Regions from separate parts of the Streptomyces sp. NPDC012935 genome, predicted to be linked through region 3. Evidence: riboswitches for the same ligand, from Rfam matches in the RefSeq annotation. Region 3 holds a riboswitch; each other region holds the start of a gene.

Region 1 (7,457 bases), on a different contig from region 3:
CGCCTTCTCTGCGGGTGGTCGGGCCATGTCTTGCTGTCGCCTCCGCGCCAGTATATTGATGACGGATCTTCCAAATCTATCGTTTCTGAGTAACCGAGGCGGCGGAGGATCTTTTGCATTTCACGAAATGACCAGGCTTTGCCGACCGTCTCGCCGTCGACGATGATCTTGCGAAGGCCGCGGCAATCAGGTGGTTCCACAGTCACCCATGGTTGAATGCCCATAAGGGTAAAACTGCAGCCTCAGTCGGCAATGTGCACGAGAAACTACTCCGTTCAGGTTCCAGTCCAAAGCCGTTGGGCCCCGCGGCCAACAAACGCCGGACAGGCATGCACCAGCGACCCTTCCGGCCATTGCATCAGTCGAGGGGGTAGCCGGAGTGGGCGTGACCGAACTCCTTGAGCGGTGGTCACACGTCAGCCCCGCCGACGCCAATGACGGCAACAACAGTGGACGGCAGCGGCACTCAACAGCCTGGCGTGGTGCTGGTCTAACGATTGGACCGGGCTGCCAGGGCGTGCCCGCGTCTTTTGAGCGCTTGCTGCGTCATGATCTAGCGATGGACGTGTACGCGTGGGTCCGCGGGCCCTGAAGTGCCGGCTGCGGAGGCGGTGTGGGCGGGCTGCGTGGCGACTGTCGCGGCCCTGTCTGGGAGCAAGATCACCGGAGAGGTCATCGGTCGCGAGTCTTTCGGGGTCTTCATACGTATAGACGGTGTGCCGAACGCCGTAGCGCTGGCGGAGATCACGTCGATGCCCCTGGGGATGGAGCTTCCGGCTCTCGGGGCCTTGGTCAGCAGTGAGGTCTACTGGCAGGGCGACCGCAACCACCAGGTCAGGGTTCGGTTCGACGAGTGGCAGGGAGCCGACGGGTGATCGAACCTGGGCCGTCTGTGGGCCGTCCGAGGGCGCTCAGCAGTGACCGGTGACGGCTGCTAACGACAGTCGTAGCCAGCGGCAGCCCCAGGTCACCCAAGTGGATCTGCGACACTGGGAGAGTTATGCCTGCACCCGGAGAACTCACTTTCGTCGCCCCCCGCGGAGCCAAGAAGCCGCCGCGGCACCTTGCCGACCTCACGCCTGCTGAGCGCAAGGACGTCGTCGCTGCGATCGGCGAGAAGCCGTTTCGTGCCAAGCAGCTCTCGCAGCACTACTTCGCGCGGTATGCGCACGAGCCGGAGCAGTGGACCGACATCCCGGCCGGGGCGCGGGCCAAGCTGCGGGAGGAGCTGTTCCCGGAACTGATGACGGTCGTGCGGCATCTGTCGACCGACCAGGGCACCACGCGCAAGACGCTGTGGCGGCTGTTCGACGGGACGCTCGTCGAGTCGGTGCTGATGCGGTACCCGGACCGGGTGACCATGTGCATCAGCTCCCAGGCGGGGTGCGGGATGAACTGCCCGTTCTGTGCCACGGGGCAGGCGGGGCTGGACCGGAATCTGTCGACCGCCGAGATCGTGCATCAGATCGTGGACGGGATGCGGGCGCTGAGGGACGGTGACGTGCCCGGTGGGCCCGCTCGGCTGTCCAACATCGTCTTCATGGGCATGGGTGAGCCGCTCGCCAACTACAACCGGGTCGTGGGCTCCATCCGGCGGCTGACCGATCCGGAGCCGGACGGGCTCGGGCTGTCCCAGCGCGGGATCACCGTCTCGACCGTCGGTCTCGTCCCGGCCATCCACCGGTTCGCCGACGAGGGCTTCAAGTGCCGGCTCGCGATCTCGCTGCACGCGCCCGACGACGAGCTGCGCGACACCCTCGTCCCCGTGAACACGCGGTGGAAGGTGCGCGAGGTGCTCGACGCCGGATTCGGGTACTCCGCCAAGTCGGGCCGCCGGCTGTCCATCGAGTACGCGCTCATCCGCGACATCAACGACCAGGCCTGGCGGGGTGACCGGCTCGGGCGGCTGCTCAAGGGCAAGCCGGTGCATGTGAACCTGATCCCGCTGAACCCGACTCCGGGCTCCAAGTGGACCGCGTCCCGCCCCGAGGACGAGAAGGCGTTCGTCGAGGCCATCGCCGCGCATGGTGTGCCGGTGACGGTTCGGGACACTCGTGGTCAGGAGATCGACGGGGCGTGCGGGCAGCTCGCCGCGACCGAACGGTAGTCTGACCGCCGTAGGTACATTTTCATATGGCGTAAATACATCTTCATATTCCGACAGGGGAGCGCCACAGCGCTGAGAGTGCGGCATCGGCCGCAGACCCTCCGAACCTGGCCCAGGTCATTCTGGGTAGGGAGATCGGTCACCACTCGAGCTGTTGCGCCCTGCCCGGAGCCTTCCCAAGGGTTCCGGGCAGGGCCGCGTCTCTTCCTGGTCACCCCCAGGAGGAATTAGTGAGCATCACCAAGAAGTCCACGGTGAAGACCATGGCCCTGGCCGTCGGGCTGGGCCTCGTCGCCCTGCCCGCGCTGTCCGCGTGCGGGTCGTCCGACGCCGGAAGCGGCAACGGCAGCGGCGGGTCCAAGACCGTCACGCTCGTCAGCCACGACTCGTGGGCCGTCTCGAAGAGCGTCCTCGCCGCCTTCGAGAAGCAGTCCGGCTACAAGGTCAGGGTCCTGGAGGACGGCGACGCGGGGCAGGCCGTCAACAAGGCCGTCCTCACCAAGGACAACCCGCAGGGCGACGTCTTCTTCGGCGTCGACAACACCCTGCTCTCGCGGGCGCTCGACAACGGGCTGTTCCAGTCGTACGAGCCGAAGGGCGCGGACAAGATCAAGGCCGAGTACCTGGCCGACCAGGACAAGCACCGGGTCACCCCGGTCGACACCGGCGACATCTGCGTCAACTACGACAAGGCGTACTTCAGCAAGCACAAGCTGACCCCGCCCAGCTCGTTCGACGATCTGATCAAGCCCGAGTACAAGGACCTCCTCGTCACCGAGAACGCCTCCGCCTCCTCGCCCGGCCTCGGCTTCTTGCTCGGCACCGCCGCCAAGTACGGCGACGACGGCTGGCAGGACTACTGGAAGAAGCTGAAGGCCAACGGCGTCAAGGTCGTCGACGGCTGGGAGCAGGCCTACAACGAGGAGTTCTCCGGCTCGGCCGGCGGTAAGAAGGCCAAGGCCGACCGTCCGCTCGTCGTGTCGTACGCCTCGTCCCCGCCCGCCGAGGTGATCTACGCCGATCCGAAGCCGGCGACCGCGCCGACGGGTGTCGCGAGCGGCACCTGCTTCCGGCAGGTCGAGTACGCGGGTCTGCTCAGCAACGCCCAGAACACCGAGGGCGGCAAGGCGCTCCTCGACTTCCTGCTCACCAGGACGTTCCAGGAGGACATGCCGCTCAACATGTTCGTCTACCCCGTGGTCGAGGGCGCCCAGGTGCCGCAGGAGTTCTCGAAGTACGGCCCGCAGGCCGAGAATCCAGAGACCCTGGACCCGGCGAAGGTCGCCGACAACCGTGACGACTGGGTCAAGTCGTGGACCTCGCTCGTACTGAAGTAGCCCCCCGCAAGGGCGCCTTCCGAAGGGGACGCGCGCGGAGCGCGGCGGTGCGGTTCGGCCTCATCGCCGTGCCCGTCGCGTTCTTCGCGGTCTTCTTCGCCCTTCCCGTCGCCGCGATCGTCGCGCGCGGCCTGAAGGTCGACGGGGTCTGGCAGTTCGGGCGCCTCCTGGACGTGCTCGGGCAGTCCGACGTCCGGCACGTCCTGTGGTTCACCACGTGGCAGGCGCTCGCCTCCACCGCCCTGACCCTGCTGATCGCGCTGCCGGGCGCCTACGTCTTCGCCCGCTTCGACTTCCCCGGCAAGCAGATCCTGCGGGCCGTGGTGACCGTCCCGTTCGTGCTGCCGACGGTCGTCGTCGGTACGGCGTTCCTCGCGCTCGTCGGCCGCGGCGGACTCCTGGACGAGCTGTGGGGCGTGCGGCTCGACACCACCGTGTGGGCCATCCTGCTCGCGCATGTCTTCTTCAACTACGCCGTCGTCGTACGGACGGTCGGCGGGCTGTGGGCGCAGCTCGACCCGCGGCAGGAGGAGGCCGCACGGATGCTGGGGGCGTCACGTCTCACTGCCTGGCGGACCGTCACCCTCCCTGCGCTCGGGCCCGCCGTGGCCGCCGCCGCGCTGATGGTCTTCCTGTTCACCTTCACCTCCTTCGGCGTGGTGCAGATCCTCGGCGGTCCGACGTTCTCGACGCTCGAAGTCGAGATCTACCGCCAGACATCCGAGATCTTCGACCTGTCCACGGCGGCCGTCCTGACGATCGTCCAGTTCCTCGCCGTCGGCGCGATCCTCGCCGTGCACGCCTGGACGGTACGGCGGCGGGAGAGCGCCCTGCGCCTGGTGGACGCGTCGGTGACCGCGCGGCGGCCGCGCGGGGCGGGGCAGTGGTCGCTGCTGGCCGGTGTCCTGGTCGTCGTCGCCGTACTCCTGGTGCTGCCGCTCGCCGTGCTGGTGCAGCGCTCGCTGGACGCGCCCGACTTCGGCTACTACCGGGCGCTGACCAGTGCCGACGGCGGCGTCTTCCTCGTCCCGCCCATCGAGGCGATCGGCAATTCCCTGCAGTACGCCGTCGTGGCCACCGCCATCGCCGTGCTGATCGGTGGTCTGGCCGCGGCCGCGCTGACCCGACGGGACGCGGGCCGGTTCGTTCGGGGCTTCGACGCACTGCTGATGCTGCCGCTCGGGGTGTCCGCGGTGACGGTCGGCTTCGGGTTCCTGATCGCCTTGGACGAGCCGCCGCTGGACCTCAGAAGTACGTGGATCCTCGTCCCGCTCGCGCAGGCGCTGGTCGGCGTGCCCTTCGTCGTGCGGACCATGCTGCCCGTGCTGCGCGCCGTGGACCAGCGGCTGCGCGAGGCGGCTTCGGTGCTGGGGGCGTCACCGTGGCGGGTCTGGCGTGAGGTGGACCTGCCGATGGTGCGAAGGGCGCTGCTGATCGCGGCCGGGTTCGCGTTCGCGGTGTCGCTGGGGGAGTTCGGGGCGACCGTGTTCATCGCGCGGCCCGACAACCCGACGCTGCCGGTGGCCGTGGCGAAGCTGCTCGGGCGGGCCGGTGATCTCAACTACGGGCAGGCGATGGCCCTTTCGACGATTCTGATGATCGTGTGCGCGGTGGCGCTGCTGGTGCTGGAGCGGCTGCGCACCGACCGGACCGGGGAGTTCTAGATGCTGCTGAGCCTTGCGGACGCGACGGTACGGTTCGGCGGACGTGCCGTGCTGGACGCGGTCGGCCTCGACGTCGCCGAGCACGAGATCGTCTGCGTGCTGGGGCCGAGCGGCAGCGGTAAGTCGACGTTGCTGCGGGTGGTGGCCGGGCTCCAGCCGATGGACGAGGGCCGGGTGCTGCTCGACGGGCGGGACCAGGCGGGGGTGCCCGCGCACAAGCGGGAGGTCGGGCTGATGTTCCAGGACCATCAGCTGTTCCCGCAGCGGGACGTCGGCGGCAACGTGGCCTTCGGGGCGCGGATGCACGGCGCCTCGAAGGCCGAACAGGCCGAGGGGGTAAGGGAGTTGCTCGACCTGGTCGGACTTCCGGGCGCCGCCCGCCGTGCCGTCGCCTCCCTGTCCGGCGGTGAGCAGCAGCGGGTGGCGCTGGCCCGTGCGCTCGCGCCCCGCCCGCGGTTGCTGATGCTGGACGAGCCGCTGGGCCAGCTCGACCGCTCGCTGCGGGAACGGCTCGTGGTCGAACTCCGGGAGCTGTTCGGTCGGTTGGGCACCACCGTGCTGGCCGTGACGCACGACCAGGGCGAGGCCTTCGCGCTCGCCGACCGGGTCGTGGTGATGCGGGACGGGCGGATCGCGCAGACCGGCACGCCGCTCGAGGTGTGGCAGCGTCCGGTGGACGAGTTCGTGGCGCGCTTCCTCGGGTTCGAGAACGTGGTCGAGGGCACGGTCGCGGGGGAGGCCGCGGACACCCCCTGGGGCAAGCTGCCCGTGGGCGAGGACGCCGCACAGGGCACCGGGACGCTGCTCGTACGGCCGGCCGGGGTGCGGCTCGTGTCCCCGGACTCGGGGCTGCGCTGCACGGTCACGGCGCGCACGTTCAAGGGCACGCATGTCGCCGTGCACCTCCAGCCGCAGGACGCGCCGCGCCTGGAGGCGGCGTGTGCGCTGCGGGAGGCGCCCGAGGTCGGGGACGCCGTCGGCGTGGAGTTCGACGCGGCGGAAATTGTGCTGCTGAGCTGATCACCCCGCACCTAGGGTGCGGGGCATGACGTCACTCCCGCACGATCGCCACTGCGACGAAATCGCCCACCAAATCGGCCTGTTGAGGGCCGTCGTGACTTCGGGCGCCGACCTGTCGGCCACCGTGCCGACCTGCCCGGACTGGTCGCTGGAACAGCTCGTCCGGCACACGGGCGGAGCCCTGCGGTGGGTGGAGCTGACCGTGCGGACACGGGCCGAGGCGGAGATCCCGGAGGATCGGGTGCCGGGGATCGCCGGCCCGGAGAGCGACGGGGACGCCGCCGCGCTCGACGCCTGGCTCGCGGAGACCGGCGAGATGATCGTCGGCACGCTGCGGGAGGCCGGCCCCGACGCCAAGGTGTGGAGCTGGGCCGGGGTGTTCAACGCCGGGTTCTGGGCCCGCCGTATGACCCACGAGGTCACGATCCACCGCGCGGACGCGACCCTCGCCGCCGGGCTGCCCTACGAGGTCGCCCCCGACATCGCCGCAGACGCGATCGACGAGTGGCTGGAGATCGTCGAGTGGGCGCAGCGGACGCTGCCGGACGACCCGGCGCGGGAGCTGCGCCGTCCCGGGAGCAGCATCCATCTGCACGCCACGGACAGCGCCGCCGAGCTGAACGCCGAATGGTTCGTCGAGCTCGACCAGGACGTCGTCGCCTGGCGGCGCGGCCACGAGAAGGCGACCGTCGCGCTCCGCGGCCCGCTCACCGCCGTACTGCTCGCCTTCTACCGCCGGCTGCCGCTGGACAGCCCGGAGTTGGAGGTCCTCGGCGAGCGGGAGCTGCTGGAGTTCTGGCTGGAGCGGGCGACGTTCGGCTGACAGGCGTGGGGCGTGGCCCCGGGGGAACAGGCGTATGGCCCGCCCCCCGGGGGGCGGGGGCGGGCCACAGCGGCGTTGCTCTACGGGCGCGTCAGCGGTCGCTGCTCGCCCCGCGGCGCCGCAGTCCGAAGAAGACCGCGCCGCCACCGATGGCGACCAGGCCGACCGCGATGCCGGCGATCAGGCCGGTGTTGGAGTTCGCACCGGTCTCGGCGAGGTTGGAGTCATCGGTCGCCGGGGACGGGGCGCTGCTCGCCGTGTCCGCGGGAGCGGTGTTCGTGCTCTGCGAGGGCGTCGGGGCCGGGGTCTCCTCGGCCGGGGTCGAGGCGGAGTCCGACGGGGTCGGGGTGTCCGACGGAGCCGGCGGCTCCTCCTCTTCCTTTTTGCAGGCGGTCGACGGGGTCGTCAGGTTCGGCTTGATGTCCTCGTCGACGTAGCCCGCCGCCTTGACGTGGACGCGGTACTCGGCGTCCGGCTTCCAGTTCTCGGCGAAGGTGATGGTGACA
Region 2 (7,457 bases), on a different contig from region 3:
GCACCCCGAGCTCGATGCCGGAGTCGGCCAGCCAGGCCGTGGCGGGCCGCGCCCCGATGCCCACCACGACCGCGCCGGCGGCCACCCGCGAGCCGTCGTCGAGGATCACCTCGCCGGGCTCGACGCGCTCCACGCGCGCGTGCGTACGCAGCGCCGTCCCGCTGTCCTCGTACCAGGAGGTCATGGGCGCGGCCACTTCCGCGGGCAGCGCACCCGCGAGCGGCCGGTCGGCGGCCTCCACGACCGTCACCGCGCAGCCCGCCTCGCGGGCCGCCGTGGTGAACTCCGCGCCGATCCAGCCCGCCCCGACGACCACGATGTCGTGCTGCCGGGCCAGCACGGGCCGCAGCCGCTCGGCATCGTCCAGGGTGCGCAGCAGATGCACTCCGGGCACACCCTCCGCTCCCGGCAGCCGGATCGGTTCGGCTCCGGTGGCGAGGACGAGGACGTCGTACGGGACGGGCCCGGCCTCGGTGTCCAGTACGTGCTCGGCGGGGCGCACGCCCAGCACCTCGCGCCCCAGCTGGAGTTCGACACCGAGCGCCTCGAAGTCGACGTCGAAGGCGGAGCCCTCGGCCTTGCCGAGCAGCACGGCCTTGGACAGAGGCGGCCTGTCGTAGGGCTGGTGGGGCTCGGCGCCGATCAGTGTGACGGTGCCGGTGAAACCCTGTTCCCGCAGGGCGACCGCCGTCTGCACGCCGGCCATGCCGGCGCCGGCGACGACCACACGGCGTGCCGCTGACGTGCCCCGTTGCTGCGTCTGCTCGCTCACCTGATCACCATAGACAACTGACTATTTGTCAGTCAGGGGGCGTGCTCAGTGACCTGCTGCACAACCTCGGCCGGAAGCTGCTCCACCACGCTGGTCCCGCTGCCCGACTGCGACTCCCATTCCCAGGTCTCCTCCAGCCGCACCCGCCCGTCGGGAAGCTCGATCACCGTCGACACACAGTGCCCCGACGACGTCGTTCCGTCCCTCTTGAGCTGCACGTACCGGAAGTCCAGCCGGTCGCCTTCCCTGGTGCCCACGAGATGGCCGCGCGCGATGTCGCCACCTGCGTATTCGGCCCAGATCCCGCCGTCCTTCTCGTGGTACGTGAACCGGGTGCGCGTACCCACCTGACCGGGGGCCTGGTCCGCGACAGGGGCGAAAACGAGACCGTCGAGCGAGCGGGCCATGGGCACGGGCTCCCTTACTGAGACTTACGGCGGCGGGCTAGGGTGGCCAACGTAGAGCACTCGCGGGAGCCCGGACGCACCGGGCTGAGAGGGAGGCTGGCGGCCTCCGACCGTACGAACCTGATCCGGGTCATGCCGGCGAAGGGAGGGGCTGGACGCCCATGTCGCGTACGCGAACCACAGACGTCCTCGTCATCGGGGGCGGCATCATCGGCCTGGTCACGGCGTGGCGGGCCGCTGGGCGCGGGCTCACGACGGCAGTCGTGGACCCCGATCCTGGTGGCGGCGCCGCCCAGGTGGCGGCCGGGATGCTGGCCGCCGTCACAGAACTGCATTACGGCGAGCAGACCCTGCTCGGTCTGAACCTCGCCTCGGCCGGCCGTTACCCGGACTTCGTGGCCGAGCTGTCCGACCTGACCGGACATGACCTCGGCTACCGCCGGTGCGGCACGCTCGCCGTCGCGATGGACGCGGACGACCGTGCCCATCTGCGCGACCTGCACGCCCTGCAACGCCGGTCCGGGCTGGACTCCGAGTGGCTGTCCGGGCGGGAGTGCCGGCGCCTGGAGCCGATGCTCGCGCCGGGTGTGCGCGGCGGGCTGCGGGTGGACGGCGACCACCAGATCGACCCGCGGCGGCTGTCCGGGGCGCTGGTGGTCGCGTGCGAGCGGGCCGGAGTGGTCTTCCACCGGGCCTGGGCCGAGCGCTTCGACGTCGTACGGGACCGGGCCGCAGGGGTCACCACGGCGGACGGCACCGAGCTGCGCGCGGACCAGGTCGTCCTCGCGGCCGGCAGCCTCAGCGGGCGTCTGCCCGGGGTTCCGGACGCCGTACTGCCGCCCGTACGCCCCGTGAAGGGGCAGGTGCTGCGGCTGACCGTGCCGAAGCGGTACGCGCCGTTCCTGAGCCGGACCGTGCGGGCCGTGGTGCGGGGCAGCCAGGTGTATCTGGTGCCGCGCCAGAGCGGGGAGCTGGTCGTCGGGGCGACGAGCGAGGAGCTGGGCTGGGACACCACGGTGACCGCGGGCGGGGTCTACGAGCTGCTGCGTGACGCGCACGAGCTGGTGCCGGGCATCACCGAGCTGCCGCTCACCGAGACGCGGGCCGGCCTGCGCCCCGCCTCCCCCGACAACGCTCCGCTGCTCGGCCCTACCGAGCTGGAGGGGCTGTCGATGGCCACCGGGCACTACCGCAACGGCGTGCTGCTCACGCCGGTCACCGGCGACGCCATGGCACACGTCCTGACCACCGGTGAGCTCCCGGACGAGGCCCGCGCCTTCACCCCCAGGCGCTTCGGCGCCGCCGCACTCACGGAGCAGCCCGTATGAGCCTCCCGGTCACCATCTCGGTCAACGGCGAGCGTCGGCAGATCGAGCCGGGCACGGCTCTCGACGCGCTCGTGAAGTCCCTCACCGCGGCGCCCTCCGGAGTGGCCGCCGCCCTCAACGAAACCGTCGTCCCGCGCACGCAGTGGCCGTCGACGTCCCTCTCCGAGGGGGACCGCGTCGAAGTCCTGACCGCCGTCCAAGGAGGCTGAACCATGGCCGACGATCCCTTTGTCATCGGGGGTACGTCCTTCACGTCCCGCCTGATCATGGGCACCGGCGGGGCGCCCAGCCTCGACGTGCTGGAGCGGGCGCTGGTGGCGTCCGGGACGGAGCTGACGACGGTCGCGATGCGGCGGGTGAACGCGTCGGTGCACGGCTCGGTGCTGTCGGTGCTGGAGAAGCTCGGAATCCGGGTGCTGCCGAACACGGCGGGGTGCTTCACAGCGGGAGAGGCCGTGCTGACGGCCCGCCTCGCGCGCGAGGCCCTCGGTACGGATCTGATCAAGCTGGAGGTCATCGCCGACGAGCGGACGCTGCTGCCGGACCCGATCGAGTTGCTGGACGCGGCGGAGACGCTGGTGGACGACGGGTTCACGGTGCTGCCGTACACCAACGACGACCCCGTGCTGGCGCGGAAGCTGGAGGATGCCGGCTGTGCGGCGATCATGCCGCTGGGGTCGCCGATCGGTTCCGGGCTCGGCATCCGCAATCCGCACAACTTCCAGCTGATCACTGAGCACGCGCGCGTGCCGGTGATCCTGGACGCGGGAGCAGGTACGGCGTCGGACGCGGCGCTCGCGATGGAACTGGGGTGCGCGGGTGTGATGCTCGCCTCAGCGGTGACGCGGGCGCAGGAGCCGGTGCTGATGGCCGACGCGATGCGTCATGCGGTGGAGGCCGGGAGGCTGGCCCACCGGGCGGGGAGGATTCCGATGCGGCACTTCGCGGAGGCATCGTCGCCCGTCGAGGGCCTGGCGAGGCTGGACCCGGAGCGGCCCGCGTTCTGAAAGCAGTCCTGAACGCACGTTCGATGGAAAGTCTTCGGCCAATGAGGCGTCCGTCACAGGTCAGCTTCAGTCCCGCCCCGATCCTGGCCGAGGCGGGAGCCGTGTCAGTGTCGGCTCGTACACTCACCTGCGTGGATACGACCCTTCAAGACCCTCTGGTCGGGCAGGTGCTCGACGGCCGGTATCGCGTGGACGCGAGGATCGCGGTCGGCGGGATGGCCACGGTCTACCGGGCCGTGGACACCCGCCTCGACCGTGTGCTCGCGCTCAAGGTGATGCATCCCGCCCTGGCGGTCGACGGGGTGTTCGTCGACCGGTTCATCCGGGAGGCGAAGTCCGTCGCCCGGTTGGCGCACCCGAACGTGGTGCAGGTCTTCGACCAGGGCACCGACGGGTCGTACGTCTATCTCGCCATGGAGTACGTCGCGGGCTGCACGCTGCGTGACGTACTGCGCGAGCGCGGGGCTCTCCAGCCCCGGGCCGCCCTCGACATCCTGGAGCCGGTGCTCGCCGCGCTCGGGGCCGCGCACCGCGCCGGGTTCGTGCACCGGGACATGAAGCCGGAGAACGTGCTCATAGGGGACGACGGCCGGGTCAAGGTCGCCGACTTCGGGCTCGTACGGTCCGTGGACACCGTGACCAGCACCACCGGTGCCGTGCTCGGCACCGTCTCCTATCTCGCGCCCGAGCAGATAGAGCAGCCCGGCGCCGCCGACGCCCGTGTCGACGTGTACGCGTGCGGTGTCGTGCTCTACGAGATGCTCACGGGCGACAAGCCGCACGACGGGGACTCTCCCGCCGTGGTGCTCTACAAGCACCTGCACGAGGACGTCCCGCCGCCCTCCGTGATCGTGCCGGGGCTGGCGTACGAGCTCGACGCGCTGGTCGCGTCGGCCACCGCGCGCACCCCGGACATCCGCCCGTACGACGCCGTGGCCCTGCTCGCGCAGGCCCGGGACACTCGTGCCGCCCTGAGCGCGGACCAGCTGGACGCGGTGCCGCCGCAGGCACTCACGGCGGAGCACAGCAACGCCGACGACCGTACGAGCGTGATCCCGCGTGCGCTGAACATCCAGCGTCCGCTGCCCGTGAACGAGGACGAGCCGGAGCGCGAGGCCGTCTTCAACCGCACCAGCCGGCTGGAGTCGCCGCCACCCCTGCCGCCCCGGCGCCGGTCACGGACGTCGCGCGCTCCGCGCGGGCCGCTCGTCATCGTCGCCGCCGTACTGCTGGCGCTCGGCCTCGGTGCCGGCATCTGGTACATCAACTCCGGCCAGTTCACCAAGGTCCCGCCGCTGCTGTCCAAGACCGAGGCGCAGGCCCGGGACCGGCTGGGGGATTCCGGGCTCGAGGTCGGCAAGGTGGAGCGCGCGTTCAGCGACACCGTCAAGCGCGGCACCGTCATCAGCACGGACCCGGACACAGGCGCCCGCATCCGGCACAACGACTCCGTGAACCTGGTCATGTCGATGGGACCGGAGACGGTGAAGGTGCCCGACCTCCAGGGCTACAAGCTGGACAAGGCCCGGACCGTGCTCAAGGACGGCGGCCTCGAACCGGGCAGGGTGATCCGGGAGTTCAACGACGACGTCCCCAGGGGCTTCGTGATCTCCTCGGAGCCGGGCAACGGCACCAAGGTCCGCTCCGGCTCCGCGGTCGCGCTCACCGTCAGCAAGGGCGCCCCGGTCGACATCCCGGACGTCACCGGCAGCAGCCTCGCCGACGCGAAGGCCGACCTGGCGGAAGCCGGCCTGAAGGTGAAGGTCGCCGCCGCGCGGGTCAACTCCGAGTTCGACGCGGGCCAGGTCGCCCAGCAGTCGCCGGCGGAGGGCAGGCAGGCCGCCGAGGGCGACACGGTGACGCTGACCCTGTCCAAGGGCCCCGAGATGATCGAGGTCCCGGACGTGGTCGGCGACAGCGTCGACGACGCCACGGCCGCACTGGAGTCCGCCGGCTTCCAGGTGGACGAGGACCGCGGCCTGCTCGGCCTGTTCGGCGACACCGTCAAGAAGCAATCCGTGGAGGGCGGGGAGACGGCGCCGAAGGGATCGACGATCACGATCACCATCCGGTGACGGGCGCTCCGGCGGGCGGTCAGCAGCAGGCATCGCAGTTGGCCAGCCCGCGGGCATGACACCCTGAACGGGTGAAGATCCAGCAGTCCACCACCCCGGAACCCGCCCGCGCCGCCCCGTCCCGCAACCCCATCGGGGGCCATGTCCCCGTGGCCGGTGGTCTCAGTTCCGTCGGGCTCACCTACGCACACGACCTCAAGGCCGAGACGGTCCAGGTCTTCGTCGCCAACCCGCGTGGCTGGGCCACGCCCGCCGGGAACCCGCGCCAGGACGAGGAGTTCCGCGCGGTGTGCGAGGCCGAGTCGATCCCGGCGTATGTGCACGCGCCGTACCTGATCAACTTCGGCTCGCACACCGAGGCGACGGTCGAGAAGTCGGTGGAGTCGCTGCGGCACTCGCTACGGCGCGGGCGGGAGATCGGCGCGCTGGGTGTGGTCGTGCACACGGGCAGTGCGACCGGCGGCCGGGAGCGGACCGTTGCCCTGAAGCAGGTACGCGAGCACATGCTGCCGCTCCTCGACGAGTTGACGCACGACGACGACCCGTTCCTGCTGCTGGAGTCCACCGCCGGACAGGGCTCCTCACTCTGCTCGCGAACCTGGGACTTCGGGCCGTACTTCGAGGCGCTGGACGCCCATCCGAAGCTGGGCGTGTGCCTGGACACCTGCCACATCTTCGCCGCCGGCCACGACCTGACGGGTCCGTCCGGCATGCACCAGACGCTCGACCTGCTGGTGGCAACCGTCGGCGAGGGCCGCCTGAAGCTGATCCACGCCAATGACTCCAAGGACGTCGTGGGCGCCCACAAGGACCGGCACGAGAACATCGGCGCAGGTCACATCGGCGAGGACCCGTTCCGGGCGCTGATGACGCACCCGGCCACCGAGGGCGTGCCGCTGATCATCGAGACACCTGGCGGAAAGGAAGGGCACGCGGCGGACGTCGAGCGGCTGAAAAAGCTGCGAGACGCGTGACCCCGACAGGTGACCCAGGGGTTGGGAATACGGTTGGGAATACCCCTGGGGGGTATACGGTTCTTGCTCGGTGCAGGAACCGTAACCTGGCATTGGGGGCACTCATGCAGCACGAAGCGCACGCGGCACACACGCACCACCCCGAGGTGGCCGCGACCAGCAGTTGGGCGATGGCCGTCCGGGCCACCCTGCACTGCCTCACCGGCTGCGCCATCGGCGAGGTGCTGGGCATGGTGATCGGGACCGCGCTCGGCTGGGGCAACGTGCCGACCCTGGTCCTGGCGATCGTCCTGGCCTTCTTCTTCGGCTACGCCCTCACCCTGCGCGGGGTGCTGAAGGCGGGCGTCGACCTGCGCGCCGCACTCAAGGTGGCGCTGGCCGCGGACACCCTGTCCATCGCCGTGATGGAGCTGGTCGACAACGGCGTGATCGTGCTGTGGCCGGGCGCCATGGATGCCGAGCTCACCGACCCGCTGTTCTGGTGGGTGCTGGCGATCGCGCTGACCGTCGCCTTCGTCCTGACGACCCCGGTCAACAAGTGGATGATCGGCCGCGGCAAGGGGCATGCCGTGGTGCACCAGTACCACCACTGACGACCCCGGTACGACCACCGAAGGTCACAGCTCAGGCCCGTCCCCCGGCTCCTCCTGGTACGAGTACCGCTGCTCCTTCCACGGGTCCCCGAGGTTGTGGTACCCGCGCTCCTCCCAGAAACCGCGCCGGTCGGCGGTCATGTACTCCACACCCCGGACCCACTTGGGCCCTTTCCAGGCGTACAGATGGGGGACGACCAGACGGAGGGGGAATCCGTGCTCCGCGGTGAGCAGTTCGCCGTCCTTGTGGGTCGCGAAGATCGCGAGGTCCGAGGCGAAGTCGGCGAGGCGGAGGTTGGAG
Region 3 (7,457 bases):
CTCCTCATCGACGCCATCGAGGGGGTCGAGTCGGACCAGCCGGTCGAGCAGGTGATACCGACCGAACTGATCGTGCGTACCTCGTCCCAGCGACGCCCGCCGCGTACGACCGTCAGCCCGCCCCGGTCGCCCGAGGGCCGGTAGCAACCGGGCGAAGACCTGCCGCAGGAGCCGAACGAGGAGCGGCAGAGGCAGGTCGAAGGGCCGAAGCAGTGGGGCGAGGGGCTTCAGGAGCAGTTCGAGGGGCGTCAGTGACGCGGCGATCGAGCTGCCGAAGCCCGGGCCAATCGGGGCGAAAGCGGCAGTGAACAGGAGTCCTGCTCCGATTCACCACCCCTGGGTCATCACATGGCGCGATCGGCATTCCTATGATGGGCCCACGACACCCACGGGCCGCTGCGACCAGGCAGTCCGATGCGGTGCAGCTGCGGCGCGATGGTGGAGGGGTCTGATGACTCAGGGGGCCGGTCAGGGACCCGAGATGGAGCGGACGGCGACGTTGCGCGACTTCCGGGTGCCCGCTTACGTGCACGAGACCGGTCCGTACGTCCACAGCATGCACACGGGCGACGTCGCCCCGCCCCTCGACGAGACGTATCCGGAGGGGTACACGCCCACGCAGCGCGACCTGCCCGTGATCAACCGCGGCGACACGGTCCAGGTGCACGTCGACCCCGCCGCCATGCCGGTCCCGGACTCGACGGCAGGTGCCGGCCCGCTGTTCGTGGTCGGCGATGTGCACGGCTATCTCGACGAGCTGATGTCCGCACTCCAGGAGCAGGGCCTCATCGACTCGGCGGGGAACTGGTCCGCGGGCACCGCCCGGCTGTGGTTCCTCGGTGACTTCACCGACCGCGGCCCGGACGGCATCGGCGTCATCGACCTCGTGATGCGGCTGTCCGCGGAGGCCGCAGCGGCCGGCGGCTACTGCAAGGCCCTGATGGGCAACCACGAGCTGCTGCTCATCGGCGCCAAGCGATTCGGTGACACTCCCGTCAACTCCGGCGCGGGCACCGCCACCTTCCAGGCGGCCTGGCTGCTCAACGGCGGCCAGAAGACCGACATGGACCGTCTCCAGGACCACCATCTGCAGTGGATGTCGCGCCTGGACGCCATGGAAGAGGTCGACGGGCATCTGCTCGTCCACTCGGACACCACCGCCTATCTCGACTACGGCGACTCGATCGAGGCGGTCAACGACACCGTCCGCGAGACGCTCACACGCAATGACGCCGACGAAGTCTGGGATCTCTTCCGAAAGTTCACCAGGCGCTTCTCCTTCCGCGACGAGGGCGGCGCCGACCATGTGCGTTCCCTGCTCGATACGTACGGCGGCACCCGTGTCGTTCACGGCCACAGCCCCATTCCTTACCTGACGGGCGAGGTCGGCTCCGAGGACGGCGAGGACAACACCGGGCCTTTGGTCGAGGGGCCGCACGTCTACGCCGACGGTCTCGCCATCGCGATGGACGGCGGCGTGACCATGGCCGGAAAGCTGCTGGTCCAGCAACTTCCCCTGGATATCTGACCGTTCACGGGGCAGGTGTCGCCCATGGCGGGGTGACGGAAGAGGGCGCAGGCCAGGGCCCAATTTTGGCAAACCCCCTGTCACCGTGTGCCGTGACCGCTCTACCATCGGCTTATCCGTAGCAGGCTCCCCTCCGTTTCTGCCCGACGGCTCGTTGGCATGCGAGCCCCAAGCCCTACGGAGCATCGGGGGATGCACATGAACAGCGTTCCGCAGCACCTGCTGAGCGAGGACCGCCAGGAATACGAGCGGATCCTCGATGAGGCGCTGCGCTCCGCACCACACCGCCCGGAACTGGCCGCTGTCGGTCAGCGGCTCAACCCCGAACAGCTGCGCACGATGGCGCTCAACGCCACCGCTCTGATCACGGCGGCCGCGGCGACCGAGTACCAGCACTACGTGAAGGTCCGCGAGGAACTGCGCCAACCGGCGCCGTCCACCCCGTCCTCCACCCGCGAGTCCGGCTCCTCCGAGTCGGGCTCGGGCGCGATGGGGCTCGCCACGACCATGGGAGAAGTCGCCGAGACAGCCGGCCCGGGCGTCATAGCCGTGCTCGCCGTCCTGGCACCCGTCCTCGCCGGCACCGCCGCGGCGATCTTCCTGCTCGTCGGCTACATCCTCAAGATGTTCGACCCCGAGCCGGCGTTCGCCCAGACGATGCTCACCACCGGTTGGGTGTTCGGCGCCGTGGCAGCGGCCGCCATCCTGGTCGCCGCCGTCGGTCTCCTGCTCACCGCCCTGCGCAACCGTCCTGCGTTCGACGGCGGGCCGTACGGCGAACTGAGCGAGGAAGTCACCCGGGCCAGGGAAGCCTGGCGCGAGGCCCTGCTGGAGCGCGGCGTCCTGCCCTTCCTGCGGGAGGCACTCGCCGACCCCGGCACGGCAGCGGCCCTGGACCGCACGCCACCGTCGACACCGGCCGGCCGCATCCCGAACCTCGGCTACGACCGCCCGGGTTTCAGCAGCCCGGACGACGGCGCCTCCCGAGGCTCGCGGCCGAGCTTCAGCAGCCCGGACTACACGAGCCCGGACTTCGGAGGCCCGGAACACCAGCCGGAGTAGCGCCTCGGCTTGCGCCCCCGCCGCAGGAGAGCCCCGTCCGGGGCCCCCTCCTTCACGACGGAACCCCGGGGAGACCTCCTCGGGGAGGCGCAAGCCGAACAGCTGGGCAGCAGCAACGCCGGCCCACGACGGCAGCACGCCGGACACCGGGGCATCGCGCCCAGGGTCAGGACGTCGACGTCAGTCCGCGAGCGGCAGGTACACCCGGTTACCCGCCGCGGCGAACTCCTTCGACTTCTGAGCCATGCCCTCCTCGATCTCCTCCTTCGACCCGCCGTGTGCGCGGCGGATGTCCTGGGAGATCTTCATCGAGCAGAACTTCGGCCCGCACATGGAGCAGAAGTGAGCCGTCTTGGCGGGCTCGGCCGGGAGGGTCTCGTCGTGGAACTCCCGTGCCGTGTCCGGGTCGAGTGCCAGGTTGAACTGGTCCTCCCACCGGAACTCGAAGCGGGCGTCGGACAGCGCGTCGTCCCACTCCTGCGCACCGGGGTGCCCCTTGGCGAGATCGGCCGCATGGGCGGCGATCTTGTACGTGATGACGCCGGTCTTGACGTCGTCACGGTTGGGCAGGCCCAGGTGCTCCTTGGGCGTGACGTAGCAGAGCATCGCCGTGCCCCACCAGGCGATCATCGCGGCACCGATGCCGGAGGTGATGTGGTCGTACGCGGGCGCGACGTCGGTGGTCAGCGGGCCGAGCGTATAGAACGGAGCTTCATCGCAGATCTCCTGCTGAAGGTCGATGTTCTCCTTGATCTTGTGCATCGGGACGTGACCCGGGCCCTCGATCATGGTCTGTACGTTGAAACGCTTGGCGATCGTGTTGAGTTCCCCGAGCGTCCTCAACTCCGCGAACTGCGCCTCGTCGTTGGCGTCCGCGATCGAGCCGGGCCGCAGGCCGTCGCCCAGCGAGTACGTGACGTCGTAGGCGGCGAGGATCTCGCAGAGCTCCTCGAAGTTCTCGTAGAGGAACGACTCCTTGTGGTGCGCCAGGCACCACGCCGCCATGATCGAGCCGCCGCGCGAGACGATGCCGGTCTTGCGGTTGGCCGTCAGCGGTACGAACGGCAGCCGCACGCCCGCGTGGACGGTCATGTAGTCCACGCCCTGCTCGGCCTGTTCGATGACCGTGTCCTTGTAGATCTCCCAGGTCAGCTCCTCGGCCCGGCCGTCGACCTTCTCCAGAGCCTGGTAGAGCGGCACCGTGCCGATGGGGACGGGGGAGTTGCGCAGCACCCACTCACGGGTGGTGTGGATGTTGCGGCCGGTCGACAGGTCCATGACCGTGTCGGCGCCCCAGCGGGTCGCCCAGGTCATCTTCTCGACCTCCTCCTCGATGGAGGAGGTGACCGCGGAGTTGCCGATGTTGGCGTTGACCTTCACCAGGAACCGCTTACCGATGATCATCGGCTCGATCTCCGGGTGGTTCACGTTCGCGGGCAGCACTGCCCGGCCCGCGGCGATCTCCTCGCGGACCACTTCGGGAGAAACGTTCTCCCGGATGGCCACGAACTCCATCTCGGGAGTGACCTCGCCGCGGCGTGCGTAGGCGAGCTGGGTGACCGCCTCGCCGTCACGGCCGCGGCGGGGCTGACGCGGCCGTCCGGGAAAGACCGCGTCGAGGTTGCGCAGGCCGCCGCGCGGCGAGGTGTGCTTGATGCCGTCGTCCTCGGGACGGACGGGGCGGCCGGCGTACTCCGCGGTGTCGCCGCGGGCGATGATCCAGTTCTCCCGCAGCGGGGGCAGCCCCCTGCGGACGTCGGTGTCGGCGAGCGGATCGGTGTACGGGCCCGAGGTGTCGTACAGCGTGACCGACTGCCCGTTGGTGAGGTGCACCTGGCGGACCGGCACCCGCAGATCGGGGCGTGAACCCTCGACATACGCCTTGTGCCAGCCGATGGACTTCCCGGCCTCCTCGGACTTCTCGTCCTGAACGGAGGCAGGCGTGCGCGCGTCCTTGATGGTCATGAGACCTACTCCCTACGCCGGCATTACCCGGTAACAGGTTCGGCGGTCGACGCAGCCGTATCCGTCTGCCGACGTTTCGTGTGAAACATCACTCGCGATGAGTGATGTTTCATGTGAAACATCGCTGGGACGGAGGTCAGCGCCCTCTCAGCCCGGTGCTCCGAGCTCCCGCGTGTACAAAGGTGGCACCACGCTAGCGTCAATTCGGGCGCGGTGAACAGGGGGCCCCAATCGTTCTTGCGATGATCGGGCGGTGACCACGACGCATGAACCTCCGTACCCACCGCCCGAGCCGCCCCACGGCTCCGGCTCAGGAAGCGGCCCCGGAATCGGCCCCGAGCGGGGCAACGGCCGTACTGACGGCCGGGGTTCGGGGATGCCCGGAGGGAGATACGGCGGTGCTTACGGCCGTGGTCCCGGAGGCGGGAACCAGGACGATCATGCGACTGGGGACGGGGGCTGGCACGAGCACGGCCCCAGATCCGGTGGGCCGCAGAACCACGGCAGCGGGGTCGGCGGTGGCCAGGGGCACAGGCCCGGCCCCGGCGGTCCTCACGAGCGCGGTCCCGAACCCGGCGGCCCACCCGGGCCGGCTCCCGGCCCGGGTGGCGGGCACGGTCACGGCTCCGGGGGCGGTCACGGGCCTGGGTCCGGGGGCGGCCACGGGTCCGGGGGCGGTCACGGGCACGGTCCTGGGTCCGGGGGTCGGCGTGGCGGCGATGACGGGGACGAGAACGGGCACGGGCACTCGCACAGTCATTCCCACGGTCCGGCTGCTCCCGTCTCCAGGCATCTACGCAAGGTCATCGCGGCGGTCCTGATTCCGTTCGCCGCGGCGGTGATGGTGGGGCTCGCGGTGCTGTGGCCGGGCGGTGCCCCGCCGCACGAGCGCACCGGTGTCGGCTTCGACCGGCAGACACAGCAGGCCACGGTCACCAAGGTGGTCGAAGTGAGCTGCAAGGAAGTGGGGGCCTCGGGGGTGCCCCCGACCGGCGACACCTCCACCGCCGAGGGTTCCTCCGCGGTGCAGCAGGAGAGCGGCACCTGCAAGAAGGCGACGATCCGCGTCGACAGCGGCAAGGACAAGGGCCGTACGTTCACGGAGATCGTGCAGCCCGACCAGTCACGACAGTTGCACGAGGGCCAGGAGGTCGTGGTCGCCTACGAGCCCTCCGCACCCAAGGACCTGCAGTACTCGGTCACCGACGTGAACCGGCGCGTCCCCCTGGCCGTGCTCGCCGGCATCTTCGCCATCGCCGTCGTGGTCGTCGGGCGGTTGCGGGGCCTCATGGCACTGATCTCGCTGGCCATCAGCTTCGCGGTGCTCAACTTCTTCATCCTGCCCGCGATCCTCCAGGGCTCGAACCCGCTGGTCGTCGCGGTGGTCGGGTCGAGCGCCATCATGCTGATCGCCCTCTACCTGTGCCACGGCCTGTCGGCCCGTACGTCGGTGGCGGTGCTCGGCACGCTGATCTCGCTGTTGCTGATCGGCATCCTCGGCTCGGTGTTCATCGACTGGGCCGCGCTCACCGGCAACACCGACGACAACACCGGCCTGATCCACGGGCTGTATCCGTCGATCGACATGAGCGGTCTGCTGCTGGCCGGCATCATCATCGGTTCGCTCGGTGTCCTCGACGACGTGACGGTCACCCAGACGTCCGCGGTCTGGGAGCTTCACGAGGCCAACCCGACGATGGGATGGCGCGGGTTGTACCGGGCGGGTATCCGTATCGGCCGCGACCACATCGCGTCCGTCGTCAACACCCTTGTCCTCGCGTACGCGGGTGCCGCGCTGCCCTTGCTGCTGCTCTTCTCGATCGCGCAGAGCGGCGTGGGGACGGTTGCCAACAGTGAGCTGGTGGCGGAAGAGATCGTGCGCACACTGGTGGGCTCCATCGGCCTGGTCGCGTCGGTGCCCGTCACCACGGCCCTCGCGGCCCTGGTGGTCTCGGCCGACCGGCCGGAGAAGGGAGCCGTGCCGGCAGGTACCCAGCCGGTCCCGGCAGGCGGTGTGCCGACCTCGACGGGCGCGCAGCCGGCTCCGGGGCGCGGCGGGCGTGGGCGTCGGCGGAAGCGGTGACGTCGGCGGAAGGGGTAACGGTAGGGAAGGGCTGAGGACGGGGAAAGGCGGGGACGCCGGGAAGGGGTGAGGACGGGGACGCCGGGAAGGCGGGGACGGTGGGGAAGGGCGGGGACGCCGGCACAGGACGTGGCAGATCTGGTTCGCCGACCGCGCGCGTCCCGTGTACCGAACCCGAACCCGAACCCGAACCGAACCCTCGCCCTCGCCCTCGCGCCTACGGCCGCACAGGTCCGGCGTCATGGGGAGCGTGCCCGGCGAGGAAGCGCTCCCCATGCGCGCGGGGCGCCCGGCGAAGCGTTACGCCACCCCTGGCAACCGTAGGCCTCAGCCCGCGCTCTGCTCCTCCGCGAGGATGCGGTCCAAAGCCTCGTCGAGGTGTGCGTCGAAGTCGGCGAGCGCGCCCTCCTGACCGAGCGGCACCAGCTTGTCGGTGCGGTCGAGAAAGGCCACCAAAGGCGCCACCGAGGAGCGGAACAGCGCCTGGTCGGCACCGACCTGAAGCCGGATCAGCACATCGCCCAGCGTCTCGGTGCCGGCCGGTGACACCCGTACATCTCCCTCCCCGCACGGGCGGCCCACCCCGTCGACCAGCAGTTCCCGGCCGAAGGCCCAGGTCACGGGGGCGTCGCCGGGCAGGTGGAAGGTCAGCCGTACGGCATAGGGATCACAGGTCTCGTAGCGCAACTCCACCGGGATGCGGAAGGAGAGCTCCTCGGACACGAGAAAGCTCATCATGACCTCTGCTTCTACGGACTCGCGCATCGCCCTACCCCGTCGTTTGCAGTCGACTGGCCGGGAACGGACCCCGACACTGGT

What was found. A riboswitch is a leader RNA that binds a small molecule or an ion and turns the genes downstream of it on or off. The one in region 3 is predicted to bind thiamine pyrophosphate.
Region 1: it holds a riboswitch for thiamine pyrophosphate, as region 3 does, so the genes downstream of both, ACFY5C_RS19675 (thiamine ABC transporter substrate binding subunit) here and thiC (phosphomethylpyrimidine synthase ThiC) in region 3, are expected to answer to the same signal.
Region 2: it holds a riboswitch for thiamine pyrophosphate, as region 3 does, so the genes downstream of both, thiO (glycine oxidase ThiO) here and thiC (phosphomethylpyrimidine synthase ThiC) in region 3, are expected to answer to the same signal.

Annotation. Positions count from the first base shown of each region.
Region 1 is NZ_JBIBBC010000007.1:260,781-268,237, forward strand. Features, by position in the region: gene ACFY5C_RS19660 (hypothetical protein) at 1-224, opposite strand, end outside; gene ACFY5C_RS19665 (hypothetical protein) at 627-875, shown strand; gene rlmN (23S rRNA (adenine(2503)-C(2))-methyltransferase RlmN) at 1,001-2,107, shown strand; TPP riboswitch at 2,153-2,258, shown strand; gene ACFY5C_RS19675 (thiamine ABC transporter substrate binding subunit) at 2,371-3,444, shown strand; gene ACFY5C_RS19680 (ABC transporter permease) at 3,420-5,108, shown strand; gene ACFY5C_RS19685 (ABC transporter ATP-binding protein) at 5,109-6,128, shown strand; gene ACFY5C_RS19690 (maleylpyruvate isomerase family mycothiol-dependent enzyme) at 6,154-6,951, shown strand; gene ACFY5C_RS19695 (LAETG motif-containing sortase-dependent surface protein) at 7,043-7,457, opposite strand, start outside.
Region 2 is NZ_JBIBBC010000005.1:430,450-437,906, forward strand. Features, by position in the region: gene ACFY5C_RS16135 (NAD(P)/FAD-dependent oxidoreductase) at 1-772, opposite strand, end outside; gene ACFY5C_RS16140 (hypothetical protein) at 805-1,179, opposite strand; TPP riboswitch at 1,232-1,343, shown strand; gene thiO (glycine oxidase ThiO) at 1,341-2,507, shown strand; gene thiS (sulfur carrier protein ThiS) at 2,504-2,716, shown strand; gene ACFY5C_RS16155 (thiazole synthase) at 2,720-3,514, shown strand; gene pknB (Stk1 family PASTA domain-containing Ser/Thr kinase) at 3,646-5,589, shown strand; gene ACFY5C_RS16165 (deoxyribonuclease IV) at 5,661-6,563, shown strand; gene ACFY5C_RS16170 (DUF4396 domain-containing protein) at 6,668-7,156, shown strand; gene ACFY5C_RS16175 (sulfite oxidase-like oxidoreductase) at 7,181-7,457, opposite strand, start outside.
Region 3 is NZ_JBIBBC010000002.1:197,784-205,240, forward strand. Features, by position in the region: gene ACFY5C_RS06230 (LacI family DNA-binding transcriptional regulator) at 1-144, shown strand, start outside; gene ACFY5C_RS06235 (metallophosphoesterase) at 452-1,528, shown strand; gene ACFY5C_RS06240 (hypothetical protein) at 1,721-2,590, shown strand; gene thiC (phosphomethylpyrimidine synthase ThiC) at 2,771-4,555, opposite strand; TPP riboswitch at 4,548-4,737, opposite strand; gene ACFY5C_RS06250 (YibE/F family protein) at 4,809-6,638, shown strand; gene ACFY5C_RS06255 (SsgA family sporulation/cell division regulator) at 6,966-7,403, opposite strand.